2 regions of the Ruania suaedae genome follow, and region 1 is predicted to be linked to the other one. Evidence: riboswitches for the same ligand, from Rfam matches in the RefSeq annotation. Region 1 holds a riboswitch; the other holds the start of a gene.
What was found. A riboswitch is a leader RNA that binds a small molecule or an ion and turns the genes downstream of it on or off. The one in region 1 is predicted to bind FMN.

Region 1 (7,081 bases):
TGCCGTCGGTGAGATCGAGCTGTACCCAGTCACGCTCACCGAAACGGACCGAGACGATCTGCTCCCAGGCGAGGCGCTGACGCCGCAGGACGTTGCGCACGAGCAGGCCCTGCTGGTCGGGGATGGCAGCCACGCTGGCGTGTAGCCACAGGAACAGGGCCACCGCGGCGGCCAGCACGCCCGCCGTCAGGTGGAGCAGGAGCTGGGAGCCGGGCAGGCGAACGGTCAGCACCACGAAGACGAGGTATCCGCCGAGCACCCAGACGATGATGCCGAGGCTCACCCACCGGGTGGCACGAGGGCGGAAGGGCGCGTACAGGTCCTCCGCTCCTTCGCGCTCGCTCATGCTCGCTACAGCCGGCTGGCGTGGATGCCGGTGACGATGATGGCGCGTGCCCCCAGCTCGTACAGCTCGTCCATGATCGGGTTCGTCTGGTTGCGCGGGACCATCGCACGCACCGCCTTCCACTTGTCGTCGTGCAGCGGCGAGACCGTGGGTGACTCCAGTCCCGGGGTGATGGCCACGCAGGCCTCCACCCGGTCGACCGGGCAGTCGTAGTCCATCAGGACGTACTGACGGGCGACCAGCACCCCGTGCAGCCGGCGGTCCAGTGTGGCCAGCCCCGGCTTCGGCTCTTCGCCGTCATCGGGGCGGATGAGCACGGCCTCCGAACGCAGGATCGGCTCGCCGAAGACGTGCAGACCCGCCGCACGCAGGGTGCCGCCGGTCTCCACCACGTCGGCCACCACGTCGGCGACCCCCAGGCGCACGGTCGACTCGATCGCGCCGTCGAGGCGGACGACATGGGCGGTGATACCGCGCTCGCGCAGGTAGGTGCCGACCAGGTGCGCATAGCTGGTGGCCACCCGCTTGCCGTCGATGTCGGCGAGGGTCTGCACCTGCTCGGGCGGCCCTGCGAAGCGGAAGGTGGAGCCGGCGAAGTTCAGAGCTCGGTGTTCGATGGCCCGGACGCCGGAGTCGAGCAGCAGGTCGCGGCCGGTGATGCCGGCGTCGACGACGCCCTCGCCGACGTAGACGGCGATGTCGCGGGGGCGCAGGAAGAAGAACTCGACGTCGTTCTCCTCGTCGGGCAGCACCAGCTCGCGGCCGTCCCGGCGCTGACGGTATCCGGCCTCGCGCAGCATCTGGCTGGCGGGCTCGGACAGGGAGCCCTTGTTGGGCACGGCGATTCTGAGCACGGGGGTCCTTCTTCTCACGTGGTGGCGGGGGTCTGGCGCGTGGTTCCGGTGCTCACAGGTGCTCGTAGACGTCCTCGGGCGTCAGGCCCCGGGCGAGCATCATCACCTGCAGGTGGTAGAGGAGCTGGGAGATCTCCTCGGCCGTCTCCGCCTCGCTCTGGTACTCGGCCGCCATCCACACCTCGGCGGCCTCCTCGACGATCTTCTTGCCGATGGCATGGACGCCGGCGTCCAGCTCTGCGACGGTGCCCGAACCCTCCGGGCGGGTCCGGGCCTTGTGCTGGAGCTCGGCGAAGAGGTCGTCGAAGGTTTTCACGCCGCAGAGCCTACTGGTCTTCGGCGAAGGCGTCGGTATAGGCCTCCCCGGGCGGCACCGGGGCGGAGGTCAGCTCGACCCCGGCCAGGAACTCCGACATCTCCGCCCAGGGCCCGCGATGGACCCCCCACCCGGGTCCGGTGCTGCCGTAGAGCGGCACCGTGGCCGCCATGGTGGCGGACATGATGGCCTCCTGCTCCGCGTCGACGGTGCCGGGGATCTCCTCGATGGCGGCGTCCACGCCGGCCTGCGGGTCGGCGGCGATGTCCTCGAGGGCGCGCCCGACCGCCTCGACGGCCGCGCGTAGCGCCTCGGGCTGCTCCTGGGTGAGGGCGTCGGTGGTTCCCATGCCGATGCCGACCAGCGGCACCTCCCCCAGCTCCACGGCGCGCACGTCCAGGCCGGTGGCGGCGAACTGCGGGACGTCGTTGTTCCGGTAGCCCATCACGGCGTCGACGTGCCCTTCGGAGAGAGCACTCTGCTGGGTGAAGCCGATGTACTCGATCTGCACGTCCTCCTGGCTCAGGCCGGCCTGGTCGAGCATCGCGAGCAGCCCGAACCAGGTCTCACCGAAGGGTCCGGGCACCCCGACGGTGCGCCCGTCCAGGTCGGCCGGTGCGGTGAGGTCGGAGTCGTCCGGCACGATCAGCGCGACGGGGTAGGTCTCGTACAGCGTTGCGATGCTCACCACCGGGATGCCGGAGTCGCGCGCCTGCATCATCTCGTCCCCGCCGGCCACCACGACGTCCTCGGTGCCGTCGGAGAGCGCGCCGAACAGGTCCTCGGACTCCCCGTGGTGGCGCAGCGTGACGTCGACGCCGGCCTCGTCGAAGTAGCCCCGCTGCGCGGCGAGGTAGAAGGGGGCGAACTGCACATTGGGCACGTAGGTGAGCCCGATCGTCAGCTCCGCGTCGGCCGGGGCGTCCCCCGCCTCCTCGGGCGGCGCACAGGCCGCCAGCGCGGCGGCGACGAGGGCGAGGGCAGCCGGCAGGCTGCGGTGGATCTTCACCATCTGACCTTTCTCTCCCAGGCTCGGACGAGCACGTAGAAACCGACCGCACCGGCGGCCAGGACGAGCAGGGTCGTGAACATGCCGACGGTGTCGGAGCGGTCACGGTAGATCGAGAGCAGCAGGCCCAGTCCCTGGCCGCCCATGACGAACTCGCCCACCACGGCGCCCGTGATCGACAGGACGAACCCGTTGCGGACGCCGGCGAGCACTGCCGGCAGCGCGAGCGGTGCCTCGATGTGGGCGAGCAGGCGCCATCGTCCGGCACCGTCGAGACGGGCCGCACCGAGGATCTCCTCGTCCAGCGTGGTCAGGCCGAGGGTGGTGTTGACCACGATCGGGAAGAAGACGAGGAGCGCGCACAGCAGCGCCACCGGCAGCAGGCCGTAGCCGAACCACAGCACGATCAACGGGGCGAGCGCGACGGCGGGGATCGCCTGCGTGGCGGCCAGATAGGGGCCGAGCGCGGCGGAGGCCAGTCGCGACCGGGCCAGCAGGTAACCCAGCGGCAGGGCGACGGCGAGGCCGATCAGCCCGCCGAGCAGGCTCTCGGTGGCGGTGGTCGCGGCGTAGCCGATGATGTCGCCGTCTGCGATCTCGGCGACCAGGCGTACCGCCAGGGCGCTCGGTGCGGGTAGCACGCGGGTGGGCGTCAGCACGGCGAGGAGCTGCCACAGCAGCAGGCCGGCCGCCCCGAGGACCAACGGGGCGAAGACGGAGGATCCGACCAGGTCGGCGGCGTCAGCCGGTCGCGACTGCGTCATCCTGCGTGCCACGGCGACTCGTCCTCTCCCCAGCCATACCCGGGGTGGACGACGTGCGCGGCGCGCGTCGACCGACGGCGTCATGTGTCATGACACCGCGTGCTTCCTCCCATCCGGACTTTCACCGTCGGTCCCGGAGTTCCACCAGGTCAACCGATCTTGCGATCGGGTCGCGGACTGTCACCGCCGGCTCGGACTTTCACCGACCCCGGAGCACGTTGGTCTCTGGTCCTATTCTGGCACAGGCGACCGGGTGGACGTTCAGGGGCGGAACGCTGCCGTGGCGGCCTCGCGCAGCGCCGCGATCTCCTCGACGGGGTCCTCGGCGGAGTAGACGGCCGAGCCGGCCACGAAGATGTTCGCCCCGGCCTCGGCGGCCGCACCGATGGTCTCGCGCGAGACTCCGCCGTCGACCTGGATCCATACGTCGGCTCCTGAGCGGGTGATCGCGTCACGGGTGCGGCGGATCTTCGGCAGCGTGCCGGTGATGAAGGACTGCCCGCCGAATCCGGGCTCGACGGTCATCACCAGCACCATGTCGAACTCGGGCAGCAGGTCGAGATAGCTCTCGATGCCGGTGGCCGGCCGTAGCGCCAGACCCGCCCGGGCGCCCTGGGCACGCAGCTCGCGAGCGAGGCGTACCGGCGCGGTCGCGGCCTCGGCGTGGAAGGTCACCGACGCCGCGCCCGCCTCGGCGAAGGCGGGGGCCCAGGTGTCGGGGGCGTCGATCATCAGGTGCACGTCTGCGGGAACATCGGTGGTGGCCAGCACACGCTCCACCACCGGTAGCCCGAAGGTCATGTTCGGTACGAAATGGTTGTCCATCACGTCCAGGTGCACGTAGTCGGCGCTGGAGATGCGGCCGATCTCGCGGGTGAGGTCGGCCAGGTCCGCGTTGAGCACGCTGGGTGAGATCAGGATGGGAACGTCCATGTCCGCCAGCGTATCGCCGGGCGTCATCGGCGGATGAGCGCGAGGAACATCGCATCGGTGCCGTGGCGGTGGGGCCACAGCTGTAGATAGTGGCCCTGCTGGCCGGGAACGGGGGCGCCGACGAGTTGCTCGGTGATCGCGACCGCGTCGAGGACCTCGGCGTGCTCGGCGCGCTTGAGCACGTCCGTCACCACCGTCTGGGTCTCGGCCAGGTGCGGTGAGCACGTGACATAGGCCACCACTCCCCCGGGCCGGGTCGCGGCGAGCGCGGAGGTCAGCAGTTCGCGCTGCAGGGGGCCCAGCGTGGCCAGGTCGGAGAGGCTCCGGCGCCACCGTGACTCCGGTCGGCGCCGCAGCGCGCCTAGCCCGGTGCAGGGGGCATCCACGAGGACCCGGTCGAAGCCGCCGGGGTGCTCCTCGCCCAGCTCGCGCCCGTCCCCGGTACGCACGCTCAGTCCGGGAAGGACCCGGCGGACCGCCGTCATGGACTGTTCGACCAGGCGGGCCCGGTGGGCCGAGATCTCGTTGGCGAGCAGCTCGCCGTCGGGGGCGCGTTCGGCGAGCAGGGCGCCCAGCAGGGCGGCCTTGCCACCGGGGCCGGCGCACAGGTCGAGCCAGCGGGAGTCCTCTCCTTCGACGGGCGCGGCGGCGGCCACGAGGGTCACCAGCTGGCTGCCCTCGTCCTGGACCCCGATCCGGGACTCACGCACCGCCGTCAGTGCGCCCGGGTCCCCGTGCTCGAGGGAGCGCGCGGTCGGCGCCCAGCGGGTCGGCCGGGTCTCGGGGGCGTCGGCATCGGTGGCCAGCCCGGGCCGCAGCACCAGGGTGACGGCCGGTGCGGTGTTGTCGGCCTCGAGCAACGCGGGTAGGTCCGTGGCGCCGTCGGGGGTGGCGGACAGACTCTGCCGCAACGACCGGACGATCCAGGCGGGGTGGGAGGTCGTGAGGGCCAGGCGGGCCGTCTCGTCGGGCTGCTCGGCGGCGATGATGTCCAGCCACTGCGCGAGCGGACGTTCGGCGATCCGCCGCAGGATCGCGTTGACGAACTGTGCTGATCCGGCGCCGACGGTCGCGCGGGCCAGGCCGACGGTGGCCGAGACGGCCGCGTGGTCGGGCACCCGCATGGCGAGCAGCTGGTGGGCGCCGAGCCGGAGGACGTCGAGCACGGGCGGGTCGAGCCGGTCGAGCGGGCGGTCGACGACCGTGTCGATGATCGCGTCGTAGCGGCCGCGGTAGCGCAGCGTGCCGTAGGTCAGCTCGGTGGCGAAACCGGCGTCGCGGCCGGTGATGTGACGCTCGCGCAGCATCGGGGGCAGCGTGAGGTTGGCGTAGGCGTCGGAGTCCTCGACGATGCGCAGCGTGTCGTAGGAGGCCCGGCGGGCCGGATCGGCGGTCTTGGCGCGATCCTGGGGCCTGCGCTCGGTCCGCGCCCGGGAGCCGTTCGGCCGGCCGGTGCTGGGTCGGCCGCGGCGGTCCTCGCTCATCGCGCCTCCTCCGACTCGAACGCGTCGTCCTCGCCGAGTCTGGCACCGCGCGCCCAGTCGGCGGCTGACATCCAGGACTTGCCGGGCGGGGCGATCCGGTCGAGCCGCACGGGAGAGGTCCCGGTCCCGACGAGGAGGCCGTCGGAGGTGACGGACAGCTGCCCCGGCGCCAGCCCGGGGGTGCCGGTGTCATCGATGGGCCGGACAGGCCCGAGCTTGACCCGCTGGCCGGCTCGGGTGGTCCAGGCACCGGGGGCGGGCGTGCAGCCGCGGATCTGGCGGTCAATGGCGATCGCGGGGCGGCGCCAGTCGACCCGGGCGTGGTCCGCGGTCAGGCGTGGGGCGAGGCTGACGCCCTCGTCGGGCTGGGGCTGCGGGGAGGCCGTGCCGTCGGCGAGGGCGTCGAGGGAGGAGACCAGCAAGGCCGGTCCGGCCTCGGCGAGCCGGTCGAGCAGGTCGCCGCTGGTGTCCCAGGGCCGGACCGTCTCGGTCATCGTGCCGATCACCGGGCCCGTGTCCAGCCCGGCCTCGATCCGGAACGTGGAGGCACCGGTCACGTCGTCACCGGCCATGATCGAGTGCTGGACGGGTGCGGCGCCGCGCCAGGCCGGCAACAGCGAGAAGTGGAGGTTGATCCAGCCGTGCGGGGGCAGGGAGAGTGCCGGTTCGCGCAGGAGCGCCCCGTAGGCCACGACGGCGCAGACCTCCGGTGCGAGTGCGCGGAGCTGCTCGACGGTCTCCGGTTCATGCGGCCGGTCGGAGGTGATGACGGGCAGGCCGGCCTCCTCTGCCGCCTCGTGTACCGGGCTCGGCGTCAGGACGCGCTTGCGGCCCGCGGGGGCGGGCGGCCGGGTCAGGACGGCGACGACCTCGTGGCTCGAGGCCAGGATCGCGTGCAGGGAGGGCACGGCGACGGCGGGCGTGCCCGCGAACACAACACGCATGCCTCGCAGTCTAGGTCCGCGGCGTGCCCTGCACGTGCCGGTGTCCCCGTCGGCGGTGGTGGTCGGCGGGGTCCGGGGCGGGGTGATCAGAAGGGTGGCGGGTCGGTGCTACCGGTGCTGCCGGGACCGCGTGCTGCTGGTGGCTGCCCGCGGGGAGGACGGACGGCATCGCCTTGGCGGCGGTGCGCATCGAGTCCAAGGCTCGTTGGCGCACCCGTGCGGTCGAAGTCGCTGCGGTCCCCGGTGAGCCGGGCAGGTCGAAGGTGCCGGCGGGGGTGACCAGATAGGCCGCGCCGTCGGGACTGGCCCAGTGGTAAGTGCCGGGGGTGATCACCTGGTAGGTCCAGCCCGCGTGCGTCTTCGCGCGATGGTGGCGCCGGCACAGGGCTGCCAGGTTGGTCGAGGTGGTGGGCCCGCCGTCCTCGTGGGGG
Region 2 (7,081 bases), 1.0 Mb from region 1:
GAGCGGTCCGGCCTCGCGGTGCTGACCACGAGCGTGGAGCGGCTGCTCCACACCGACGACGGCGCCCTGCGCGCCTCCCACGGGGGCTACCCGCGGGCCGTCCGCCGGCTCGGCAGGAACCTGGAGGTGCCGGTGATCGAGCTGACCGCGTTCACGCGCTGGCTCTACACCTGGCTCGGGGACGAGGCAGGCCCGGTGATCTTCCCGCACGGGAAGCCGGACCGGGCGCCCGAGGAGGCGCGCGACACCACCCACTTCGGCCTGGACGGGGCGCGTGCGGTGGCCGGCTTCGTGGCCGAGAACCTGCGCGCGATCCGCGGTCTGGACGACGACGGCGAGCCACTCGGCCGATGGGTGGCGCAACCGTGACCTATCGCAATGCCCTCGCCACGCCGTCGGACCTGGCCGGATGGGTGCCGGAAGGCCCCGTGGGCACGCGCTTCGCCGACGGCGGTATGGAACTGTTCAGCACCGCCGACGAGGCCTCCCTGGAGGCCGGGGGGCGGGGCGACCACGCCCACGTCACCTACTGGTGCCCGGAGATCTTCGGACCCGACGTGGAGATCACCTGGGAGTTCCGGCCACTGGCCGGCGCCGGGCTGGCGATGCTGTTCTTCGCCGCCACCGGCGCACGGGGAGAGGACCTCTTCGATCCCGCGCTGGCCGAGCGCACCGGCTTCTATCCCCAGTACCACTCCGGTGACATCGCCACGCTGCACGTGTCCTACCTGCGCCGGAAGTGGGCCACCGAGCGGCGCCTGCGCACCTGCAACCTGCGCAAGAGCCCCGGCTTCCACCTCGTCGCCCAGGGCGCCGACCCGCTTCCGGGGCCCGAGGACGCCGACGGTCACTACCGGATCCGGGTGGTCAAACGCGGCCCGCACGTCTCCTTCGCCGTCGACGAGCTCGAGCTGTTCCGCTGGACCGACGACGACCCCGCCACCGGCGCCCCGCTCGGCGGCGGCCGGATCGGCCTGCGCCAGATGTCCCCGCTCATCGCCCACTACCGCAACCTCGAGGTGACCCCGCTGTCATGATGACCACGATCGATGTCCCGCTGCGCTGGATCGACGACGAGACCCCGGCCGGCCTGCCGGCGGGGGCGACCCTGGGCGCCCCGCTCCCGCGTGGAGCCGTCGGGGGCGGCGCCGGCACGCTCGACTTCGCGGCGCTGGGCGTGGTCGACGCCGGCGGTGCCCCGGTGCCGGCGCAGCTGTGGCCGCTGGCCACCTGGCCGGACGGCAGCGTCAAGTGGACCGGCATCGCCCTCGGCGCCACCGATGAGCCCAGCAGCTCCTACCGGCTGCGCTCGGAGGCCCCCGCGCCGCCGCCGTCGGCAACCGTGCGCGTCAGCGAGACCTCCGGAGGCGTCACGATCGACACCGGTGCGATGGTCGTGCGGCTGTCGCCGAGCGGGCCGGTGCTGGTGGAGTCCCTCGAGGTCGAGGGTCGGGAGGTGGCCCGCGGCGGGGTGCTGATCTCGAGCGTGCAGGGACGACCCGATCCGGACCACGGCTCGCGCGACCACGGGATCGGCCACGTCGAACGGGTCGAGGTCGAGCAGTCCGGACCCGTGCGGGCCGTGGTCCGGCTCGAGGGCCGCCACCACACCGACGGCGGCCGCCGGTGGCTGCCGTTCACGGTGCGGCTGGTGGCGGTGGCCGGCTCGCCCCGGCTGCGCCTGGTGCACTCCTTCGTCTGGGACGGCGACGCTGACGCCGACTTCCTGTCCTCGCTCGGGATCCGCTTCGACGTCCCGCTGCGCGCCGAGCCGCACGACCGGCACGTGCGCCTGGCCGGCGCCGGCGGCGGGCTGCTCCGGGAGGCCGTGCGCGGCCTGACGGGCCTGCGACGGGACCCGGGCGCTGCGGTGCGTCAGGCGCAGCTGGCGGGCGAGCCCACGCCGTCGCCGGAGACCTGGGACCAGGACGTCGCGCGCCTCGCGCGCTGGATCCCCACCTGGGATGCCTGGCAGCTGCGCCAGCACAGCGCCAACGGCTTCACCATCCGCAAACGCACCCAGCCCGGGCACGCATGGATCGGGGTGACCGAGGGCACCCGGTCGGACGGATTCGGCTACCTCGGCGACACCTCCGGCGGGCTCGGCATGGGGCTGACCGGGTTCTGGCAGTCCCACCCGACCGGGATCGACATCGCCGGCGCCGCCGCTGCCGGGCCGGATGCGGCCGGCTCGCTGACGATGTGGCTGTGGTCGCCGGACGCCGAACCGATGGACCTGCGCTTCTATCACGACGGCCTCGGCCAGGAGACCTACGAGCAGCAGCTCGACGCCCTCGACATCACCTACGAGGACTACGAGCCGGGCTTCGGCGATGCGCACGGGATCGCGCGCACGCACGAGCTGGACCTCGTCGGCTACGCCGCCACGCCGGCTGTGGAGCAGCTCGCGGCGCAGGTGCGGCACACCGTGCAGGCGCCCCGGCTCGCTCCCACCCCGCAGGTGCTGCACGCCGCCGGGGTGTTCGGTGACTGGGACCTGCCCGAGCGCAGCACCCCCGCGCGCGCCCGGCTGGAGGACAGGCTGACGGCGCTGCTGGATTTCTACGTCGGGCAGATCGACCAGCGCTCCTGGTACGGCTTCTGGAACTACGGCGACCTCATGCACTCCTACGACGCCGACCGGCACACGTGGCGTTACGACGTCGGCGGCTACGCCTGGGACAACTCCGAGCTCTCCCCGGACCTGTGGTTGTGGACGTCCTTCCTGCGGACCGGCCGGGCCGACGTGTTCCGGCTGGCCGAGCGGCTCACCCGGCACACCGGAGACGTCGACGTCTACCACGCCGGGCAGTGGAAGGGCCTGGGTACCCGGCACAACGTCCAGCACTGGGGGTGCAGCGCCAAGCAGCTGCGCATCTCCACGCCGGCCTACCGGCGCCACCACTACTTCCTGACCGCCGACGAGCACACCCGGGACCTGATGCTCGAGCTGCGCGAGAGCGACGAGACCTTCCTCGGCCTGGACCCGGTGCGCAAGGTCCGCCCGGACGCGGCCACCTACGCCCCGCAGCGCAACGCCGTCGGGGTGGGCCTGGGAACGGACTGGAGTGCGCTCGCGGCGACCTGGCTCGCCGACTGGGAGATCACCGGGAACCCCCGTTCCCGGGACCGGCTGCTCGGCACGATGGCCGACATCGGGGCGCTCAGGTACGGCTTCTTCACCGGTGAGGCGCTCTACGACCTGGACACCGGGCGCTTCGACACCTCGCGTGAGCGGGTGGGCGCCTCGCACCTGTCGATCATGTTCGGCCTGGTCGAGGTGTGCAGCGAACTGGTGGACCTGGTGCCCGAGGACGATGCCCCCGGGTTCCGCGACGCCTGGCTGCAGTACTGCCGCCTCTACCTCGGCAGCGCCGAGGAGCAGGTGGCCGAGCTGGGCTCCGAGCACGGGGGAGCGCCGTTCGAGCAGCCGCATGCGCGGGTGCTCGCCTACGCCGCGAACCGGCTCGGCCGCCCGGACCTGGCGGAGCGGGCGTGGCGGGCGTTCTTCGTGGGCGGTGAGCGGATGCGGGGTGACTTCGTGTCCACGCAGACGCTGCCGCCGTACGTGCCCGCCCCGGTCGACGATGCCCCGACGCTGTGGACCAACGACGCCGCCCAGGGGAGCCTGGCGACGATGCAGTGCCTGGCGCTGATCGGGGACCACCTGCCGGAGTGAGATCGGCCACGAAGGCGCAGACGATGCCGGAGCGGTGTGCAAGACTGGCGGCGTCGAACTGAAGTTCGCGCACTCCGGGGTCGGTGTAATTCCGAACCGGCGGTAACAGTCCGCGACCCGGCCGCAGCCAGCGGCCGGTTGACCAGGTGAGATTCCTGGACCGACGGTGAAAGTCCGGATGGGAGGAAGTGCGCGCGCGACGGTCGGCGTCTCCCGTCGGCTCGTGCCGGTGGCGAGGTGCCGTTCGTCGTCGCCGGCCCCGGGCTGCGCCCTAGCGCAGGAGGACCCAGGTGGCCATGTCCCTTCCGCGTGATCGCGACCACGACCTGGTCGTCGACGCCCTCGATCACGCCATCGAGCTGAGCGCCCGCGGACTGGGCCGGGTCAGCCCGAACCCCGCCGTCGGGTGCGTGATCCTCGACATCGAGGGTCACACCGTGGGCGAGGGGTGGCATCAGCGCCCCGGCGGCCCGCACGCCGAGGTCGCCGCGATCGCCGACGCCGCGGAACGGGTCTTCGCACCCGACGAGGCGCCGGAGGGGTTCCTGGGCGGCTGCACCGCCGTGGTCACCCTCGAACCCTGCCCGCACACCGGGCGGACGGGCCCCTGCACCGAGGCGCTGCTCGAGGCCGGGGTCTCCCGCGTGGTCTACGCGCTCGAGGACCCCCTGCACGGCGGCGGGGCCGACGTCCTGCGCCACTATGGCGTCGAGGTGCACGGCCCCGGCAGTGCGCTGGTGCCGGACGCGCAGGCCCGGGCGGCCACGCTCGTGCTCGAACCCTGGTCGACGGCGCAGCGCACCGGCCGCCCGCACGTCACCTGGAAGTTTGCCGCCACCCTCGACGGGCGGTCCGCGGCCGCCGACGGCAGCAGCCGGTGGATCACCGGTGAGCAGGCTCGTGCCGACGTCCACCGGCTGCGTGACGAGGCCGACGCAGTGCTCATCGGGGCGGGGACCCAGCGCGCCGACGATCCGCAGCTGACCGTGCGGCCGGCGCCGCCGGACGGGCGCCAGCCGCTCCGGGTGGTCCTCGACCCCCGCGGCACCACCGCTGCGGACTCGCGCATCCTCGACGACGCCGCCCCCACCCTGGTGCTGGGCGTGACCGATCTGCACGAGGTGCTCGCCATCCTGTACGAGCGTGACGTCAGGTCGGTGCTGCTCGAGGGTGGCCCGCGCCTGGCCGGCTCGTTCTTCGCCGCCGGTCTGGTCGATCGCGTGGTCGCCTATCTCGCCCCTGCCCTGCTCGGCGCCGGCGCGGCGGCACTCGCCGATGCGGGCGTGAGCACCCTTGCGGGCGCCCACCGTCTCGAGCCGGTCGAGGTCACCACCCTGGGAGCCGACCTCCGGCTCATCGCCCGCCCCGTCCGCCGAACGGAACCGTGAGCGGCTCTCCGGCCGCGCCACCACTCGTCGTGCCGTCCACCCCTGCAAGGAGAGACCATGTTCACCGGAATCGTCACCGATCTCGCGACCGTCACCGCGCTCGAGACCGCCCCGGGCGGGGCCCGGCTCCGCGTCCGGGGCAGGCTGCCGCGGGACGTCGCCCCGGGTGACTCCATCGCCGTCGACGGTGTCTGCGTCACGGTCACCACCGTGACCACGGTGGAAGGCGCCGGGGGTGAGGGCGGAGGCGGCGCCGTCGTGGAGTTCACGGCCGATCTCATGCCCGCCACGCTGGACCGGACCACGATCGGGCGGCGCGAACCCGGGGACCGGGTCAACCTCGAGCCGGCGCTCGCGGCGAACGGGCGCTTCGGCGGTCACGTGGTCACCGGGCACATCGACGCCGTCGCGGCGGTGGTGGGGCGCACCAGCGGCGAGCTGGCCGACCGGCTGACCGTCGCCGTGCCCGCCCACCTGGCGCGCTACGTGGTGGCTCAGGGATCGATCACGATCGACGGCGTCTCCCTCACGGTCGCCGAGCTCACCGACACCGCCGAGGGATGCGAGGTGACGATCGGTCTCATCCCCGCCACCCTCGAGGCCACCACGCTCGGACGGCGCACCCCGCCCGACCGGGTGAACGTCGAGGTCGACGTGCTCGCCAAGCAGGTCGAGCGCCTCCTCGCCGCCGGGGAGACCGCCCGTGCGTGAGGTGGAGGACGCGATCGCCGCGATCGCCGCCGGCCGGATGGTGATCGTCACCGACGACGCCGACCGGGAGGACGAGGGCGATCTGGTGGCCGCCGCCGAGACCATCACCCCCCAGATCGTCGCGTTTATGGCCACACACGGGCGCGGGCTCATCTGCGCACCGGTCGCCGGGGAGATCGCCGATCGGCTGGAGCTGGCGCCGATGGTCCGGCGCAACACCGAGGCGCACGGGACGGCCTTCACGGTCTCCGTGGACGCCGCCGCGGGCATCACCACCGGCATCAGCGCCGCCGACCGCGCCCGTACCATCGCGCTGCTCACCGATCCGGCCACCCGGCCCGGCGATCTGGCCCGGCCCGGGCACGTCTTCCCGCTCCTTGCCCACCCCGACGGTGTGCTGGGCCGGATCGGGCACACCGAGGCCGGTGTGGACCTGGCCCGGCTCGCCGGGCGCGCGCCCGCCGCCGTCATCTGCGAGATCCTCACCCCCGACGGCGTCCCCGCCCGCGGCGAGGAGCTGCGCGCCCTGGCCGCGGCTCACGACCTGCCCGTGGTCAGCGTGGCCGAGCTCGTCGCCCATCGCTGCCGGTCCGGTGGCGCTCCGGCGCCCGCCCGGTCCGGCGTGCACCGGTCCGCGACGGCGACCCTCCCCACGGCGCACGGGCCGTTCCGCTCGATCGTGTTCACCGACGTCTCGGGTATCGAGCACGTGGCACTGTGCCGCGGCCTCGGGCCCGGCGACCGGTTCGACGGCGCCGGGGACGTGCTCGTGCGGGTGCACTCGGAGTGCCTGACCGGCGAGGCGTTCGGCTCGCTGCGCTGCGACTGCGGGCCCCAGCTCGAGGACGCGCTGGCGGCGATCGCCGCCTCCGGGCGCGGCGCCGTCGTGTACCTGCGCGGCCATGAGGGCCGTGGCACCGGGCTGAGCGCGAAGATCCGCGCCTACGCCCTGCAGGAGCAGGGGCGCGACACCGTCGAGGCGAACCTGGAGCAGGGCCTGCCCGCCGACGCCCGCGACTACGGCGCTGCCGCCGCCATCCTGCTTGACGTCGGCGCCCGGACGGTCCGCCTGCAGTCGAACAACCCGGCCAAGTCGGCAGCCCTGGCGCTCGGCGGGGTACACGTCAGCGCGCACGTGCCCGCACCGGCGCCGGTCGGCGCGGACAACCTTCCCTACCTGCGCACCAAGGCCGAGCGGATGGGGCACGTGCTGCCCTGGCTGCCGAGCCGGCCCACCCCCCACGAGAGGACCACCGCATGAGCACCCCCGCCCCGCACGCCGGACCTCAGGTCCAGGTGCCGC

Region 2: it holds a riboswitch for FMN, as region 1 does, so the genes downstream of both, ribD (bifunctional diaminohydroxyphosphoribosylaminopyrimidine deaminase/5-amino-6-(5-phosphoribosylamino)uracil reductase RibD) here and LQF12_RS08235 (ABC transporter permease) in region 1, are expected to answer to the same signal.

Annotation. Positions count from the first base shown of each region.
Region 1 is NZ_CP088018.1:1,768,452-1,775,532, forward strand. Features, by position in the region: gene LQF12_RS08215 (PH domain-containing protein) at 1-346, opposite strand, end outside; gene hisG (ATP phosphoribosyltransferase) at 352-1,200, opposite strand; gene LQF12_RS08225 (phosphoribosyl-ATP diphosphatase) at 1,253-1,516, opposite strand; gene LQF12_RS08230 (ABC transporter substrate-binding protein) at 1,527-2,528, opposite strand; gene LQF12_RS08235 (ABC transporter permease) at 2,522-3,301, opposite strand; FMN riboswitch at 3,386-3,509, opposite strand; gene rpe (ribulose-phosphate 3-epimerase) at 3,551-4,222, opposite strand; gene LQF12_RS08245 (RsmB/NOP family class I SAM-dependent RNA methyltransferase) at 4,246-5,706, opposite strand; gene fmt (methionyl-tRNA formyltransferase) at 5,703-6,650, opposite strand; gene LQF12_RS08255 (HNH endonuclease) at 6,661-7,081, opposite strand, start outside.
Region 2 is NZ_CP088018.1:759,439-766,519, forward strand. Features, by position in the region: gene LQF12_RS03475 (GDSL-type esterase/lipase family protein) at 1-369, shown strand, start outside; gene LQF12_RS03480 (DUF1961 family protein) at 351-1,037, shown strand; gene LQF12_RS03485 (exo-rhamnogalacturonan lyase family protein) at 1,034-3,679, shown strand; FMN riboswitch at 3,745-3,875, shown strand; gene ribD (bifunctional diaminohydroxyphosphoribosylaminopyrimidine deaminase/5-amino-6-(5-phosphoribosylamino)uracil reductase RibD) at 3,976-5,067, shown strand; gene LQF12_RS03495 (riboflavin synthase) at 5,125-5,778, shown strand; gene ribB (3,4-dihydroxy-2-butanone-4-phosphate synthase) at 5,771-7,039, shown strand; gene ribH (6,7-dimethyl-8-ribityllumazine synthase) at 7,036-7,081, shown strand, end outside.